4 regions of the Streptomyces sp. NPDC059695 genome follow, and region 4 is predicted to be linked to each of the others. Evidence: riboswitches for the same ligand, from Rfam matches in the RefSeq annotation. Region 4 holds a riboswitch; each other region holds the start of a gene.

Region 1 (4,180 bases), on a different contig from region 4:
CGCTGCCGCCGCGCCGGCCCCGTACGACCAGGTAGTCGAGGCCGAGGGTGTTCTCGGCCAGCGCGTCCTTGGACTCGGCGGCGCCGATGAAGCCGACGGGGATGCCGAGGACGGCGGCGGGCCTCCCGGCGCCCTTCGCGATCATCTCCAGGAGGTGGAAGAGCGCGGTCGGCGCGTTGCCGATGGCGACGACGGAGCCTTCGAGGCGGTCCCGCCACAGCTCCAGGGCGGCGGCGGAGCGGGTGGTGCCGAGCTCGGCGGCGAGGGCCGGGACGGCCGGGTCGGACAGCGCGCAGAGCACCTCGTTGTCGGCGGGCAGCCGCTTGCGGGTGACGCCGCTGGCGACCATCTGGGCGTCGCAGAGAACGGGCGCGCCGGCGCGGAGGGCCGCGCGGGCGTTCGCGACGACCCGCGGGGAGTACGCGATGTCCTGCACGAGGTCGGTCATGCCGCAGGCGTGGATCATCCGGACGGCCACCATGGCGACGTCGGCGGGCAGGTCCGCGAGGTCCGCCTCGGCGCGGATCGTGGCAAAGGACCGGCGGTAGATCTCCGTCCCGTCCTTCTCGTAGTCGAACATCCTGGTGCTCTCGCTCATCTCGTCGTGCGGGCCTTGGTCACTGCTTCGGGCAGGGCGGTACGGGGGGTGGGGACGCCGTCCACCAGGTAGCTGTCGTCGCCGGTGGCGAGGACGTCGATCCAGGTGCCGCGCGGGTGGCCGCAGCGGCGCTCGCACCCGGACCAGTGGACGGGCAGGCCTCCGTGGCGGACCAGGCCGGCGTCCGTCCGTACGTCGGCGAGGGACTTGGCGCAGCCGGGGCGTCCGGTGCAGGCGCTGACCCCGACGGAGGGCAGACCGGGCCGGGTGATCAGGCCGTACGGCTCCAGGGCGGGGAGCCTGCCGGGGTCGGTCACCACGACCGCGCCCCGCCAGGGGGTGAGCCGGAGCTCGGCGGCGCCTTCGGCCAGGGCCCGCAGCTGGGCGGCGGTCAGCCGGCCGAGCGGGGCGAGGACGTGCAGGGCGCGGTCGCCGAGCGGCCCGGGCGCGGGCGGCGGGGACACGGGAAGCGGCGGCGCGGGTACGGGCTGCGCCGTGATCCCGGCCCGCGCGAGCGCCCCGGCCCAGTCGGGTGTGTGGGTGCCGGGCAGCTCGTGCGGGCGCCAGGCCCCGGTCCCCGCGGCCTCGGCGGCGTCGAGGAACGCGAGGGTGGCGGCGAGCGCGGCCCGCACGGCGTCGGCGGCGGCGAGGCGGAAGGCCCGGGAGCCGAGCCGCAGCAGGGCGGACCCGTCCGGTCCTGCGATCAAGCTCACATCGCCGCCGAGCCCGGCGACGTCCCCGCGCCCGTCGTCCAGGACGAACAGGAACCGTCCCGAAAGGGACGCCGCCCGGGGTTCGGCGCACAGGGCGGTGTCCAGGGCGCGGGCCCACAACTGCACGTCCGCGTGGCCGAGTCCGTCGAGTCCCGCGCCGGGCGAGGCCACGATGTTGCGGACGCGCTCGTGCGTGGGGGAGGGCAGCAGGCCCGCCCCCGCCAGGAGGGCGGCGAGCTCCGCCCCGCAGTCCCCGGCGAGGCCGCGCAGCTCCGCGTTGCCGCGCGAGGTGATGCTGATCCGCCCGTCGCCGAGCGTCTCGGCCACGTCGGCCAGGACCTCGGCCTGATGGGCCGTCAGACGGCCTGCGGGCAGGCGCAGTCGGGCCAGGCGTCCGTCGTCGGCGGGGTGCAGGCGCAGCGCCCCGGGGCAGGCGTCGCCACGGTCCCGTACGCGAGGTTCGCCCGGTTCGGGCGCCGGGGGTGGGGTGGGCGGCATGGCGGCGAGCATACCCACGGGGAACCGGCCGGCCACCGGGTGTGATCCGGTCGACCCCGCCGCTCCCTGGGGCGCGCCGACGCCACGATCTAGGATGCAGATCGGCATGGGGTCCCAGGACCCCGGGGAGGAAGCCCGGTGAGAATCCGGCGCGGTCCCGCCACTGTGAGCCCGTACCCACGGGTGAGTCAGGAACTCCCGCCGTCCATACGACCACCCGGGGCGCGGACAACCCCGAGGAAGGCCTGAGCCTCGCCATGCTCCTGCTGCTGTCGCACTCCGACACCGACCTGCTCAGCGCCCGCGCGGCCGGAGGGCCGGTGGAGTACCGCTTCGCCAACCCCTCCCGCCTCCCCCTGGCCGATCTCCCCGCCCTGCTCGACGGCGTCGACCTCGTCCTCGTCCGGCTCCTCGGCGGCGTCCGCTCCTGGCAGGAGGGCCTGGACACGATCCTGGCCGCCGGGAAGCCGGTCGTCGTGCTGAGCGGCGAACAGGCCCCCGACGCCCAGCTCATGGAGGCCTCCACCGTCCCGGTCGGCGTCGCCACCGAGGCGCACGCCTATCTGGCGCACGGCGGCCCGGCCAACCTGGAGCAGCTGGCCCGCTTCCTCTCCGACACCGTCCTGCTCACCGGCCACGGCTTCGAGGCCCCGGCCGCCGCCCCCACGTGGGGCCCGCTGGACCGCGTCGCGAGGGACACCGACGGTCCGACGATCGCCGTGCTCTACTACCGCGCCCACCACATGAGCGGGAACACCGCCTTCGTCGACGCCCTGTGCGGGGCGATCGAGGACGCCGGCGCGCGGGCCCTCCCGCTGTACGTGGCGTCCCTGCGGGCCCCCGAGGCGGAGCTCGTCGAGACGCTGCGCACGGCCGACGCGATCGTCACGACCGTCCTCGCGGCCGGCGGCACCAAGCCCGCCGAGGCCCAGGCCGGCGGCGACGAGGAGGCCTGGGACGCGGGCGCGCTCGCCGCGCTCGACGTGCCGATCCTCCAGGCGCTGTGCCTGACCGGATCGCGGTCGGCGTGGGAGGAGAACGACGAGGGCCTGTCCCCGCTGGACGCCGCCAGCCAGGTCGCCGTGCCCGAGTTCGACGGCCGTCTCATCACCGTCCCGTTCTCCTTCAAGGAGATCGACGCCGACGGTCTGCCCGCGTACGTCGCCGACGCCGAGCGCGCGGCCCGCGTCGCCGGGATCGCCGTCCGGCACGCCCGGCTCCGCCACATCCCGAACGCCGAGAAGCGGCTGGCGCTCGTCCTCTCCGCGTACCCGACGAAGCACTCCCGCATCGGCAACGCGGTCGGTCTCGACACCCCGGCCTCCGCCGTCTCCCTGCTCCGCCGCCTCATCGCCGAGGGCTACGACTTCGGCCCCGAGGCGGACCTCCCCGGTGTGGTCTCCGGCGACGGCGACGAGCTGATCTACGCCCTCATCGAGGCCGGCGGTCACGACCAGGACTGGCTCACCGAGGAGCAGCTGGCGAAGAACCCGGTCCGCATCCCGGCCGCCGACTACAAGCGCTGGTACGCGACCCTGCCCGAGGAACTGCGCACCCACGTCGAGGAGCACTGGGGCCCGGCGCCCGGCGAGATGTTCCTGGACCGGTCCCGCAACCCGGAGGGCGACATCGTCCTCGCCGCCCTGCGGCGCGGGAACCTGCTGGTCCTCATCCAGCCGCCGCGCGGCTTCGGCGAGAACCCGATCGCGATCTACCACGACCCCGATCTCCCGCCGTCCCACCACTACCTGGCCGCCTACCGCTGGATCGCCGCCCGCGCCGAGGACGGCGGCTTCGGCGCCGACGCCATGGTCCACCTGGGCAAGCACGGCAACCTGGAGTGGCTGCCCGGCAAGAACGCCGGCCTGTCCGCCGCCTGCGGTCCCGACGCGGCCCTCGGCGACATCCCGCTGATCTACCCGTTCCTCGTGAACGACCCGGGCGAGGGCACCCAGGCCAAGCGGCGCGTGCACGCGACCCTCGTCGACCACCTGGTGCCGCCGATGGCCCGCGCCGACTCGTACGGCGACATCGCGCGCCTGGAGCAGCTGCTCGACGAGTACGCGCAGATCTCCTCCATGGACCCGGCGAAGCTGCCCGCGATCCGCGCCCAGATCTGGACCCTGATCCAGGCCGCCAAGCTCGACCACGACCTCGGTCTTCAGGAGCGCCCGGAGGACGACGGCTTCGACGACTTCCTGCTGCACGTCGACGGCTGGCTGTGCGAGGTCAAGGACGCCCAGATCCGCGACGGACTGCACGTCCTCGGCGGCGCCCCGGAGGGCGAGGCCCGGGTCAACCTGGTCCTGTCCATCCTGCGCGCCCGCCAGATCTGGGGCGGCACGCAGGCGCTGCCCGGCCTGCGCGAGGC
Region 2 (4,180 bases), on a different contig from region 4:
CGGTCCCCCGGCCGGATGGTTCTGTCCAGGGAGCGGAACCGGGTGACGGGGGAGGAAGCGGGGCAGGTCGTACGTGCCCCGGGAGGGCCCGGATTACCCGCGGTTGCCGGGTGACCGCATCGTGGACACCCGGACACCCGGGGGCCACAAGCGGAATGTCTTGACACCGGATAGGGACACCACGCCGCCCGGCTCAGTTCACCTTCCGTTCACCCAGGTTGCTTACGTTCGTCGAGCCACTGACGTCAAACGATTGCCTGGGTAAATGGAACACATCACGCTGCTGCTCGCCATTGTGGTCGTGACAGCTCTCGTGTTCGATTTCACGAACGGTTTCCACGACACCGCCAACGCGATGGCCACGACCATCTCGACCGGTGCTCTCAAGCCCAAGACGGCGGTGGCCATGTCCGCCGTGCTGAACCTCGTCGGAGCGTTCCTGTCCGTGGAGGTCGCCAAGACGATCTCCGGCGGGATCATCAACGAAGAGGGCATTCGCACAGAAGTGATCTTCGCGGCGCTCGTGGGCGCCATCCTGTGGAACCTGCTGACCTGGCTCCTGGGCCTGCCGTCCAGCTCGTCCCACGCCCTCTTCGGCGGTCTCATCGGCGCCGCGGTCATGTCGGCCGGCTGGTCCGCCGTGAACGCCCCGACCATCGTCACCAAGGTCCTGATCCCGGCCGTCGCCGCGCCGATCGTCGCCGGCCTCGCCGCGATGCTGGCCACCCGGCTGACGTTCAAGATCGGCGCCAAGACCGACGAGAAGCACACCGCCAAGGGCTACCGCGTCGGCCAGATCGCCTCCGCCGGTCTCGTCTCCCTCGCCCACGGCACCAACGACGCCCAGAAGACGATGGGCATCATCACCCTCGCCCTGGTCACGCAGGGCGTCGTCAGCCCCGGCTCGAACCCCCCGCTGTGGGTCGTCGTCTCCGCCGGTGTCGCCATCGCGCTCGGCACCTACCTCGGGGGCTGGCGCATCATCCGCACCATGGGCAAGGGCCTCACCGACCTCAAGCCGCAGCAGGGCTTCGCCGCCCAGACCAGCGCCGCCACGGTCATCCTCGCCTCCTCGCACCTCGGCTTCTCCCTCTCCACCACCCAGTCCTGCTCGGGTGCCGTGATGGGTGCCGGTCTCGGCCGCAAGGGCGGTGTCGTCCGCTGGTCGACCGCGACCCGGATGTTCGTCGCCTGGGGCCTGACGCTGCCCGCCGCCGGCCTCGTCGGCGCCGGTGCCGAGTTCCTCACCAAGCAGGGCCCCTGGGGCATCGTCGCCGTCGCGGTCCTGCTGGTCTCCGGGTCGGCCGTGATCTGGTCGCTGTCCCGCCGCAAGCCGGTCGACCAGCACAACGTCACCGCCGACGACCTGAACGGCGACTCCGAGCCCGCGGGCGTCGTGACCACCGCGATCGCGGCCGTCACCCCGCCGCCGGCCGGTTCCGTCGCCGCCGTCGCGGACGAGGACCTGAAGACCACCATCCCCGCGCCGGTCCCCACGGACCCGGCCGCTCCCCCGGCCCCCGCCGCCGCGGTCTAAGGAACTGGAACCAAGCATGAAGATCGACTGGGCAGCCCTCGGCTCCGTCTTCGGAGTCAGCCTCGTGGCGACCGTCGCCCTCGTGGGCCTCTTCACCCTCGGTGTCATCGGCCTCTCCAAGCAGGAGCAGGCCGCCGCCCAGGGAGGCTCCGCCGCCCTGGCCCGCACCGGCGCCTACGCCTGCTTCGCCCTGTGCCTGGCGGCCGTGGCGTACGGCATCTACCTGATCGTCGCCTGACGCACGCCGGGCGTGACAGGCGGGGCGGTCCGCACCTTCGGGTGCGGGCCGCCCCGCCGTCGTGTTTGTGGTGCTCCGCACAGTGACGCGGTGCAGGTCAAGGGTGAGTTGACGGCTGTTCTCGGCCGTGGTGGACTGCCGAGGCCATTACGGCGGCAGTAGAGGAAGTCCGGTGCGAATCCGGCGCGGTCCCGCCACTGTGACCGGATCCGACGGGTCCGGGAGTCAGGAACTCTCGCCGCCGGTCACGTCGATCCAGGGCGCGGACCCTGAGTGAGGACACAGCGCCATGCCCGGCCGCACCCTCCTGTTCCCCAGAGCCAGCCGCCTCTCCCCGGACGGATTCGCGTACGGCGCGGCCGCCGGACTCGCCGTCGACCTGCTCGTCGGCGATCCCCGACGCGGCCATCCGGTCGCCGCGTTCGGCCGGGCCGCGGCCCGCGTCGAGGACGCCCTGTGGCGCGACCACCGCGGCTGGGGCGCCCTGCACACCACCGTCTGCGCCGGCGCCACCGTCGCGGCCGCCGCCCTCGCCGCCCGTGCGGTACGGGGCAGCCGCGCGGGATCCGCCGCGCTCACCGCCGCGGCCGTCTGGTCCGTCGTCGGCGGCACGACCCTGGGGCGCGAGGCCCGCGCGATCGGCGGCGCCCTCGCCGCCGGGGACCTGGAGGTCGCCCGGGAGCGGCTGCCGCACCTGTGCGGGCGCGACCCGCAGTCCCTCGACGGCCCCGCGATGGCCCGCGCGGTCGTCGAGTCCGTCGCCGAGAACACCTCCGACGCCGTCGTGGGCGCCCTCTTCTGGGGAGCGGTCGCGGGCGTGCCCGGCCTGGTCGGCTTCCGCGCGGTCAACACCCTCGACGCGATGGTCGGCCACAAGTCCCCCCGCTACCGCAGGTACGGCTGGGCCTCGGCCCGCCTCGACGACCTGGCCGGCTGGCCCGGCGCCCGGCTGACCGCCGCCCTCGCCACCGTCGCCGGCGGGAACCCGCGCGGAGCCGTACGGGCCTGGCGGGCGGACGCCGCGAAGCACCCGAGCCCCAACGCGGGCCCCGTCGAGGCCTCCTTCGCGGGCGCCCTCGGCCTTCGGCTCGGGGGGACCCTCTCGTACGCCGGGCGGGTCGAGCACCGGCCCGTCCTCAACGGGGAGGGGCGGCCCGTCGAGGTCGCCGACATCGACCGCGCGGTCCGGCTCTCCCGCCGGGTCACCGGACTGACCCTGGCCGCCTGCGTGGGCGGCCGCATGATCGCGAGCGCGCTGAAGCGGAGGAACGCATGAGGGGTGGGGGGCTGCTCGTCGCCGGGACCACGTCCGACGCGGGCAAGAGCGTCGTCACGGCCGGCATCTGCCGCTGGCTGGTCCGGCAGGGCGTCAAGGTCGCACCGTTCAAGGGACAGAACATGTCCCTGAACTCCTTCGTCACCCGGGAGGGCGCCGAGATCGGCCGCGCCCAGGCCATGCAGGCCCAGGCCGCCCGGGTGGAGCCGACCGCGCTGATGAACCCGGTGCTGCTCAAGCCGGGCAGCGACCGCTCCAGCCAGGTCGTCCTGATGGGCAGGCCGGTCGGGGAGCTCAGTGCCCGCGGCTACCACGGCGGCCGGCAGAAGGAACTCCTCGAGCCGGTCCTCGCGTGCCTGGAGGAACTCCGGGGCACGTATGACGCCGTGATCTGCGAGGGGGCGGGGAGTCCGGCCGAGATCAACCTGCGGCGCACCGACATCGTGAACATGGGCATCGCGCGCGCCGCGAAGCTGCCCGTGGTCGTCGTCGGGGACATCGACCGCGGCGGGGTCTTCGCCCAGTTCTTCGGGACGACGGCGCTGCTGTCGCCCGAGGACCAGTCGCTCGTGGCCGGATACCTGGTCAACAAGTTCCGGGGCGACGTCACGCTGCTGGAACCGGGCCTCGACATGCTGCACGGGCTCACCGGGCGCCGGACCTTCGGCGTCCTGCCGTACGCGCACGGGCTCGGCATCGACGAGGAGGACGGCCTGCGGGTCTCCCTGCGGGGCACCGTCCGCGAGTCGGTCGTCGCGCCGCCGGTCGGCGCGGACGTGCTGCGGGTCGCCGTCTGCGCCGTCCCGCTGATGTCCAACTTCACCGACGTCGACGCGCTCGCCGCCGAACCGGGCGTGGTCGTCCGGTTCGTGGACCGGCCCGAGGAGCTCGTCGACGCCGACCTCGTCGTCGTGCCCGGCACCCGGGGAACGGTCAGGGCGCTCGCCTGGCTGCGGGAGAGGGGCCTCGCGGACGCGCTCGTGCGGCGCGCGGCCGAGGGCCGGCCGGTGCTCGGCGTCTGCGGCGGCTTCCAGGCCCTGGGCGAGCGCATCGAGGACGACGTCGAGTCGAAGGCCGGTGTGGTCGACGGGCTCGGGCTGCTCCCCGTACGGGTGCGGTTCGGGATCGA
Region 3 (4,180 bases), on a different contig from region 4:
TCTCGATGCCGTACTCGCTGAGGTAGCCGTAGCCGCCGTGCAGCTGGAGCGCCCGGTCGGCGACCGAGAAGCCCGTGTCGGTGGCGAACCGCTTCGCCATGGCGCAGAGTTGGACCGCCTGGGGGTCGCCGCGGTCGAGGGCCTCGGCGGCCTGCCGTACCAGCGCGCGGGCGGCCGTCAGTTCGGTGGCCATGTCGGCGAGCCGGAACTGCAGAGCCTGGGCGTCGAGCAGCCGGGCGCCGAAGGCCTCGCGGTCGGCGAGATGCGTGAGGCTGCGGTCGAGTGCGCTCTGGGCGCCGCCGAGGGAGCAGGCGGCGATGCCGAGGCGGCCGCCGTTGAGCCCGTGCATGGCGATGCGGAAGCCTTCGCCCTCGGTGCCGAGGCGCCGGTCGGCGGGGATCCTCACCGCGTCGAGGACGACCTGCCGGGTGGGCTGCGCGTTCCAGCCCATCTTGCGCTCGTTCGCGCCGAACGAGACGCCCGGGTCGCCGCGCTCCACGACGAAGGCGGAGATCCCGCCGGGGCCGGCCCCTCCGGTGCGGGCCAGGACGACGTACAGGTCGGAGGCACCGGCGCCGGAGATGAACTGCTTCACTCCGCTCAGGACGTAGTGGTCGCCGTCCCGCTCGGCCCGGGTGCGCAGGGCGGCGGCGTCCGATCCCGCGCCGGGTTCGGTGAGGCAGTAGCTGCCCAGGGTCTCGGCGGCACAGAGGCCGGGCAGCCAGCGGGCACGCTGGGCGGGGTCTCCGTACCGGTCGATCATCCAGGCGACCATGTTGTGGATGGAGAGATAGCCGGCGATCGAGGGGCAGCCGGTCGCCAGGGTCTCGAAGACGAGGACGCCGTCGGCCCGGCTCAGGCCGGAGCCGCCGCACTCCTCCCGTACGTACACGCCGCCGAGCCCGAGCGCGGCGGCGCGGCGGATGACGTCGACGGGGAACTGCTTGTCCTGGTCCCAGGTCACCGCGTACGGGGCGAGCTGTTCCTGGGCGAAGTCGAGGGTGACTTCGGCGAGGGCCAGTTGGTCCTCGGTGAGGGTGGTCACGGCGCTCATCCCATCGTCGGCATGGTGAAGCTCGCGCCTTCCTTGACCCCGGAGGGCCAGCGGGAGGTCACGGTCTTGGTGCGGGTGTAGAAGCGGATGGCGTCGGGGCCGTGCTGGTTCAGGTCGCCGAATCCGGACCGCTTCCAGCCGCCGAAGGTGTGGTACGCCACCGGGACCGGGATGGGGACGTTCACGCCGACCATGCCGGTGTTGACACGCCGGGTGAAGTCGCGGGCGGTGTCGCCGTCGCGGGTGAAGATGGCCACGCCGTTGCCGTACGGGTGCTCGCTCGGGAGCCGGAGCGCGGACTCGTAGTCGGCGGCCCGTGCCACGCACAGCACCGGGCCGAAGATCTCCTCCTGGTAGATCCGCATGGACGGCGTGACGCGGTCGAAGAGGGAGGCTCCCGCGAAGAAGCCGTTCTCGTGGCCGGGGAGGGTGAAACCCCTTCCGTCGACGACGAGTTCCGCACCTTCGTCGACGCCGATGCCGACGTACCGGTCGACCCGGTCCAGGGCGTCCTTGCTGACGAGGGGCCCGAAGTCGGCGTCCGGGTCGTCGGAGGTGCCGATGCGCAGGGAGACGATGCGCTCCTTCAGCCTCGCCACCAGCGCGTCGGCGGTCTCCTCGCCGACAGGGACGGCGACGGAGATCGCCATGCACCGCTCGCCGGCCGAGCCGTACCCGGCGCCGATCAGCGCTTCAGCAGCCTGGTCGAGGTCCGCGTCCGGCATCACGATCATGTGGTTCTTGGCCCCGCCGAAGCACTGGGCGCGCTTTCCGTGCGCGGCGGCGGTGGCGTAGAGGTGCGCGGCGATCGGGGTGGAGCCGACGAAGCCGAGGGCCTGGACGCGAGGGTTTTCGAGGAGGGTGTCGACGGCCTCTTTGCCTCCGTTGACCACGTTCAGCACACCGGGCGGCAGTCCGGCCTCCAGGAACAGCTCGGCGAGCCGCAGGGGTACGGAGGGGTCGCGCTCGGAGGGCTTGAGGATGAAGGCGTTTCCACAGGCCAGGGCCGGTGCGGCCTTCCACAGCGGAATCATCGCGGGGAAGTTGAAGGGGGTGATCCCGGCGACGACACCCAGCGGGCTGCGGAGCGAGTGCACGTCGATGCCGGTGCCGGCGTTGTCGGTGAACTCGCCCTTGAGGAGGTGCGGGATGCCCGCGGCGAACTCGACGACCTCCAGGCCGCGTTGGAGGTCCCCGTGCGCGTCGGCGACGGTCTTGCCGTGCTCGGAGGAAAGCAGCCGTGCCAGGGAGTCCCTTTCCGCCTCGACGAGTTGGAGGAAGCGCAGCAGGACGCGTGCGCGTCGCTGCGGGTTCCACCGGCCCCATTCCCGCTGGGCCTCCTCGGAGGCGGCGATCGCCGCCTCCGTGTCGGCGCGCCCGGCCAGGGGGACCCTGGCCTGGACGGCACCGGTGTTGGGGTCGTACACGTCGGCGAAGGAGCCGGACGTGCCGGCGGTGTGCTTGCCGCCGATGAAATGGGTGAGTTCGCGGACCATCGAAGCCTGCTCTCGTCAGGTACGGATCCGAGGAGGGCGCGGCGAGGACCGCGAGGACGGCACCGATCGGGGTGCGCGCACGCGGGTCCTGCCGCGGGACAGGGGAAGGCGAGGACGCCTTCGTCGAGTCACGAACGCGGGGACAGGGCCTCGGGGTTCGGGTACTCCGCCGGATCACCAGGGTCGTGGTCACGTACCGGTGCCATGCGTGTCTGCTCCATCCTCGTGGACAACACGGAACACCCCACGGCCGGTATCCTGACTCCCGGATCAGCGCATGCTCTCCGGCCTTCCCGACGGATGGTTTCCGTCAGTGGCCTGACCTGCTGGAAGAGCACACTCCCCGGTCACAGTGGCGGGACCGCGCCGGAATCACACCGGCTTCCCTGCACCGCGGGCTCGTCACGAACATATAGTTGGACGTCCTAGTAAGTCCACCCCCACCCACGGCGCGGCGACGCCATCCGGACAGGCGCCGGCCGGAGCCCGGTGCACCGCCTAGGCTCGGGTCATGCGCATCGTCTCCTTGCTGCCTGCGGCGACCGACATCGTGGCCCAGCTCGGGCTGGCCGCGGACCTGGTGGGACGGACCCACGAGTGCGACTGGCCGCCGCGGGATGTGGCCGGCGTCCCGGTGGTCACGTCCGCCGAGTTCTCGTCGGACGCACTGAGCAGCCGGGAGATCTCGGCCGCGGTCGGCGGGGCCGCGCACGGCGGCTCCTCGCTCTACACCCTGGACGCCGAGGCGCTTTCCGCTCTCGCGCCCGATGTCGTGCTCACCCAGGACCTGTGCGACGTCTGCGCGGTGTCCTACGAGGCCGTCTCACGCGCGGTGCGCGTCCTCGACGGCGGTCCTCGCGTCCTCAGTCTGGAGCCCCGCACCCTGGACGACGTCCTGGACTGCCTGGTCACGGTCGGCGACCTGCTGGGCGTACGGGAGCGGGCCGAGCGGCGGCGCGAGGAACTGCGCGATCGGCTGGCCGCGGTACGCGGACTCACGGCGGGTCGGGCCCGGCCCAGGGTGGTGGCCGTCGAGTGGCTCGATCCGCTGTGGCCCGCGGGGCACTGGGTGCCCGAGCAGATCACCTGCGCCGGCGGCGAACCGCTTCTCGCCGCTCCCGGAGAGCACACGAAGCCGATGACCTGGGAGGCCGTCCGGGCCGCCCGACCCGACGTCCTCCTGGTCCTGCCCTGCGGCTTCCCGCCCGAACGGACCGTGCGCGAGCGCGACCTGCTGACCTCCCTCCCCGGGTGGGACGATCTGCCCGCGGTACGGTCCGGCGCGGTATGGGTGCTGGACGGGCCCGCCTACTTCAACCGGCCGGGCCCCCGGGTCGTACGCGGCGCGGAGGTTCTGGCGCACGTCCTCCACGGGGTCCGGGCGGGAGACCCCGTGACGACGACCGAGGCCTTCCTCCTGCCCTGATCCACGGCTCAGGCCGACGGGTCGGCGACCGGGTACGGGACGAACGTGCTGGCGTTCTGGTCGATCCGGAGCGGACGCCCGAGCGGCGGGGCCGCGCGCTGGGGGGGGCAGTCGAGGCGCTCGCAGACGCGGCAGCCCATGCCGATCGGGGTCGCCGCCGCCGCGTTGTCCAGATCCAGGCCGTCCGAGTACACCAGCCGGTGG
Region 4 (4,180 bases):
CAACGCGCCCGCGGTCATCCCGTCGTACCGCCGGTCCTCGAAGAGCGGGCGGGTGGCCGGGAGCAGCGCTCCGACGAGATAGACGGCGGCGACGATCCCGGTCAGGGCGGCCGCCCACCGGGCGCCGCGGGCCCGTGTCCCGGCCGCCAGTCCCGCGTCCGCCGGCGTGCCGCCAGCCCAGCGGAGCACACCCAGGAGGACGGCGGAGACGACGACGGCCGCGAGCAGGTGGAGGGCGCCGGTCCAGGTGTGCAGCAGCAGGTTGGCCGCCACGAGAACGGCGACGGTGAGGGCGACGGCCGGCCAGGTGCCGAGGGGCCCGCGCCACCGGCCCGGCGGCGGGTCGCCGGTGGAACGGCGGCTTCGTACGACGGGCCGGCGGCCGTCCTCGGGATCACGGCGGGACACGGGAGTGAGTCCGTCCTTCCGCTGCGCGGGATCGTTCCGCCCGTCCCTTCGGTCCCGGGCGTGGCGGCCGAGGGCGCGGTCGAGGGTTACGAGCGGTCCCGCTTGAGCGAGTCCATGATTCCCTCGGCGCGGTGCCGCACGCTCTTCGCCTTCTCGCGGAACCTGGCCTTCGCCTGGTCCGTCCTGCCCTCGGCCTCCAGGCGCTCGTGACCGGTGATCCTGCCGGCGATCTCCTTGAGCCTGCCCTTGGCCTTGTCCATGGCGTCGCTCATGCTCGCGACCCTCCGTCCGGTCGGTTCCCACCCTCCACGCTAGGTTCGGACGACCCCGGGTGCGCGTCGGCCGGGCCCGGCGCCGGCGCACCCGGTCCGGGCCTCCCGTCCGTGCCCGGCCTCGCCCCGTGCGCTCCTCACGAGGTGAGGCGGCCCCCAGACGATGGGTGCAGACTTGTACTGGACCCGGGGGACGGGAGGAGGACGCATGACCACTCCACAGGACTCCGCACCCGGCGCCGGCCCGCAGGGGACTCCCGCGGCCGACCCGGCGGATCAGCTGGCACGTCTCGGCCGTTCCTGGACCTGGCTCCTCGGCGCGGCGTTGGCGACCCTCGTACCCGGCATCCTGCTGCTCGTCTGGCCAGACGTCACCCTGCACGTCGTGGCCGTGCTGATCGGGCTCTACCTGCTGGCGATCGGCGTCTTCCGTTTCGTGTCCGTGTTCGGCCGCGACAGCGGCGACCGCGTGCCCGGCCTGATCGTGGCCGTCCTGTGCGTCCTCGGCGGAGTGCTGTGTCTGAGGAACCCGCTCCAGACGATCGCCGCGCTCTCGCTGATCGTCGGCGCCGTGTGGCTGGTCTCCGGCATCGTCACCCTCTACTCCGCCATCGCCACCAAGAACATGCCGCACCGCGGCGTCGTCATGGCCGTCGGGATCCTCGGCATCGTCGCCGGCATCGTGGTCCTGGCGCTTCCGACGGAGTCGGCCCGGGCCCTGACGCGGCTGCTCGGACTGTGGCTCGTCCTCCTCGGCCTGGCCGAGGCCGCGGTCGCCCTGGCCTGGCGGTCGGCCCTGCGCAGAGCGGGCATCACGGGCCGTGGAGCGTCCGGCCCGGGCACCTGATTCCGCGCGAGCGCCCTCGCCCCGACCCGAAGTGACCCCTCGTCGGTTTCGCGCCCGAATCCTGGACGTCGCTCGCCACCGGGCGATCGCGCGCCCTAGGGTGTCGTCTGCAGCTGGTTCGCCCCGTCCGCCAGGCGGGATGCGTCGTAAGAGGGAACCCGGTGGGAATCCGGGACTGCCCCGCAGCGGTGAGCGGGAACGACCGCCGTCATAGCACTGGGTCCGGACCACGGTCCTGGGAAGCGACGGCCAGTAGGTGTCCTCCACGAGGAGGGTGTGCCCGCGAGTCCGAAGACCTGCCCGTTGCCCGTACGCGGACGCATTCCGCGTACGGACATCCCGGTGACCTCGTGGGCGGGTCGGCGTACACAGCGAGCGGCACACGCGGCGTCCTCCGTCGGCGCGGTCCGTACGCTCTGGCGTTCCTTCGCGTCCACCCCGTCTCCGGGTGTTCTGGACACGTCTCGCGAAGGAGAGTTCCGTGACAGCGAAGCCCGCGGCCGCACGAGCCACCGTGTACGGCTACCCCCGCCAGGGTCGGCACCGCGAACTGAAGAAGGCCGTCGAGGGTTACTGGAAGGGCCGCGTCACCGCCGACGCCCTCCGGTCCACCGCCGCCGGCCTGCGTCGCTCCCACTGGCGGCAGCTGGCCGACGCCGGCATCCACGAAGTGCCCACCGGTGACTTCTCGTACTACGACCACGTCCTGGACACCAGCGTGATGGTCGGTGCCGTCCCGGCACGCCACCGCGCCGCCGTCGAGGCGGACGCGCTCGACGGGTACTTCGCGATGGCCCGCGGCACCCGGGACGTCGCGCCGCTGGAGATGACCAAGTGGTTCGACACCAACTACCACTACCTGGTCCCCGAACTCGGGCCGGACACCGTCTTCACCGCCGACTCCGCCCGGCAGGTCGCCGAGTTCGGGGAGGCCCTCGCGCTCGGGCACGCTCCCCGCCCCGTGCTGGTCGGCCCCGTCACGTACCTGCTGCTCGCCAAGCCCGCCCCGGGCGTCCCCGACGGCTTCGAGCCGCTGACCCTCCTCGACCGGCTCCTCCCGGTCTACGCCGACGTGCTCGCCGATCTGCGCGCGGCGGGCGCCGAGTGGGTCCAGCTGGACGAGCCCGCCCTGGTCCAGGACCGCACCCCGGCCGAGCTGGAGGCCGCCGCCCGCGCCTACCGCGAGCTGGGCGCGGCCACCGACCGGCCGAAGCTGCTCGTCGCCTCGTACTTCGACCGGCTCGGCGACGCCCTCAAGGTGCTGGCCGCGGCCCCGGTGGAGGGTCTCGCCCTCGACTTCACCGGCTCCGCCGCCGCGAACCTGGACGACCTCGCCGCGGTCGGCGGGCTGCCGGGCAAGCGGCTGGTCGCGGGCGTCGTCAACGGACGCAACGTCTGGATCGACGACCACCGGAAGTCCCTCGCCACCCTGGGCACCCTGCTCGGCCTCGCCGGCCGGGTCGACGTCGCCGCGTCCTGCTCGCTGCTGCACGTCCCGCTGGACGCGGCCGCGGAGGAGGACATGGACCCGCGGATCCGCCGCTGGCTGGCCTTCGCCCGCCAGAAGACCGACGAGGTCGTGACCCTCGCCAAGGGCCTCTCCCACGGCACCGACGCGATCAGCGCCGAACTGGCCGCCAACCGGGCCGCCCTCGCCTCCCGCGCCGGCTCCGCGCTCACCCGCGACCCCGCCGTCCGTGCCCGTACCGCCGCCGTCACCGACGCGGACGGCCGGCGTTCCCAGCCGTACGCCGAACGCTCCGCGGCCCAGCGGGCCCACCTGGGGCTTCCCGCGCTTCCGACCACCACCATCGGCTCGTTCCCCCAGACCGACGAGCTCCGCGCGGCCCGCGCCGATCTGCGGGCCGGCCGGATCGACGCCGCCGGGTACGAGGAGCGGATCAGGGACGAGATCCGCGAGGTGATCTCCTTCCAGGAGCGGACCGGCGTCGACGTGCTGGTGCACGGCGAGCCCGAGCGCAACGACATGGTGCAGTACTTCGCCGAGCAGCTGACGGGCTACGTCGCCACGCGGCACGGCTGGGTGCAGTCGTACGGCACCCGATACGTCCGCCCGCCCGTCCTCGCCGGGGACGTCTCCCGTCCCGGGCCGATGACGGTGCGCTGGACGACGTACGCCCAGGCGCAGACGTCCCGGCCGGTCAAGGGCATGCTGACCGGTCCGGTGACCATGCTCGCGTGGTCGTTCGTGCGGGACGACCAGCCGCCGGCCGACACCGCCCGGCAGGTGGCGCTCGCCCTGCGCGACGAGGTGGCCGACCTGGAGGCGGCCGGCACCTCGGTCATCCAGGTCGACGAGCCGGCCCTGCGCGAGACCCTGCCGCTGCGGGCCGCCGACCACGCGGGCTACCTGGCCTGGGCGACCGAGTCGTTCCGGCTCACCACCGCCGGCGTGCGGCCGGACACCCAGATCCACACCCACATGTGCTACGCCGAGTTCGGCGACATCGTCCGGGCCATCGACGACCTCGACGCCGACGTCATCAGCCTGGAGGCCGCCCGCTCCCACATGCGGGTCGCCGACGAGCTCGCCGCCCACGGCTACTCGCGCGAGGCCGGTCCGGGAGTCTGGGACATCCACTCCCCACGCGTCCCGGGCACCGCCGAGGCCGCCGCGCTCCTGCGCAAGGGC

The links. A riboswitch is a leader RNA that binds a small molecule or an ion and turns the genes downstream of it on or off. The one in region 4 is predicted to bind cobalamin.
Region 1: another riboswitch for cobalamin. It lies ahead of cobN (cobaltochelatase subunit CobN); the one in region 4 lies ahead of metE (5-methyltetrahydropteroyltriglutamate--homocysteine S-methyltransferase).
Region 2: another riboswitch for cobalamin. It lies ahead of ACFV2S_RS09045 (cobalamin biosynthesis protein); the one in region 4 lies ahead of metE (5-methyltetrahydropteroyltriglutamate--homocysteine S-methyltransferase).
Region 3: another riboswitch for cobalamin. It lies ahead of ACFV2S_RS05545 (CoA-acylating methylmalonate-semialdehyde dehydrogenase); the one in region 4 lies ahead of metE (5-methyltetrahydropteroyltriglutamate--homocysteine S-methyltransferase).

What each region holds. Positions count from the first base shown of each region.
Region 1 is NZ_JBHWFF010000023.1:116,329-120,508, forward strand. Features, by position in the region: gene ACFV2S_RS26770 (precorrin-8X methylmutase) at 1-580, opposite strand, end outside; gene ACFV2S_RS26775 (cobalamin biosynthesis protein CobG) at 595-1,821, opposite strand; cobalamin riboswitch at 1,901-2,026, shown strand; gene cobN (cobaltochelatase subunit CobN) at 2,067-4,180, shown strand, end outside.
Region 2 is NZ_JBHWFF010000005.1:246,571-250,750, reverse strand. Features, by position in the region: gene ACFV2S_RS09055 (anion permease) at 266-1,537, shown strand; gene ACFV2S_RS09050 (hypothetical protein) at 1,554-1,775, shown strand; cobalamin riboswitch at 1,898-2,030, shown strand; gene ACFV2S_RS09045 (cobalamin biosynthesis protein) at 2,065-3,051, shown strand; gene ACFV2S_RS09040 (cobyric acid synthase) at 3,048-4,180, shown strand, end outside.
Region 3 is NZ_JBHWFF010000003.1:70,991-75,170, reverse strand. Features, by position in the region: gene ACFV2S_RS05550 (acyl-CoA dehydrogenase family protein) at 1-1,054, opposite strand, end outside; gene ACFV2S_RS05545 (CoA-acylating methylmalonate-semialdehyde dehydrogenase) at 1,051-2,550, opposite strand; cobalamin riboswitch at 2,781-2,961, opposite strand; gene ACFV2S_RS05540 (cobalamin-binding protein) at 3,062-3,976, shown strand; partial or broken gene ACFV2S_RS05535 (short-chain fatty acyl-CoA regulator family protein) at 3,985-4,180, opposite strand, start outside.
Region 4 is NZ_JBHWFF010000016.1:104,768-108,947, forward strand. Features, by position in the region: gene ACFV2S_RS21205 (CPBP family intramembrane glutamic endopeptidase) at 1-408, opposite strand, end outside; gene ACFV2S_RS21210 (CsbD family protein) at 495-680, opposite strand; gene ACFV2S_RS21215 (HdeD family acid-resistance protein) at 889-1,527, shown strand; cobalamin riboswitch at 1,625-1,846, shown strand; partial or broken gene metE (5-methyltetrahydropteroyltriglutamate--homocysteine S-methyltransferase) at 2,009-4,180, shown strand, end outside.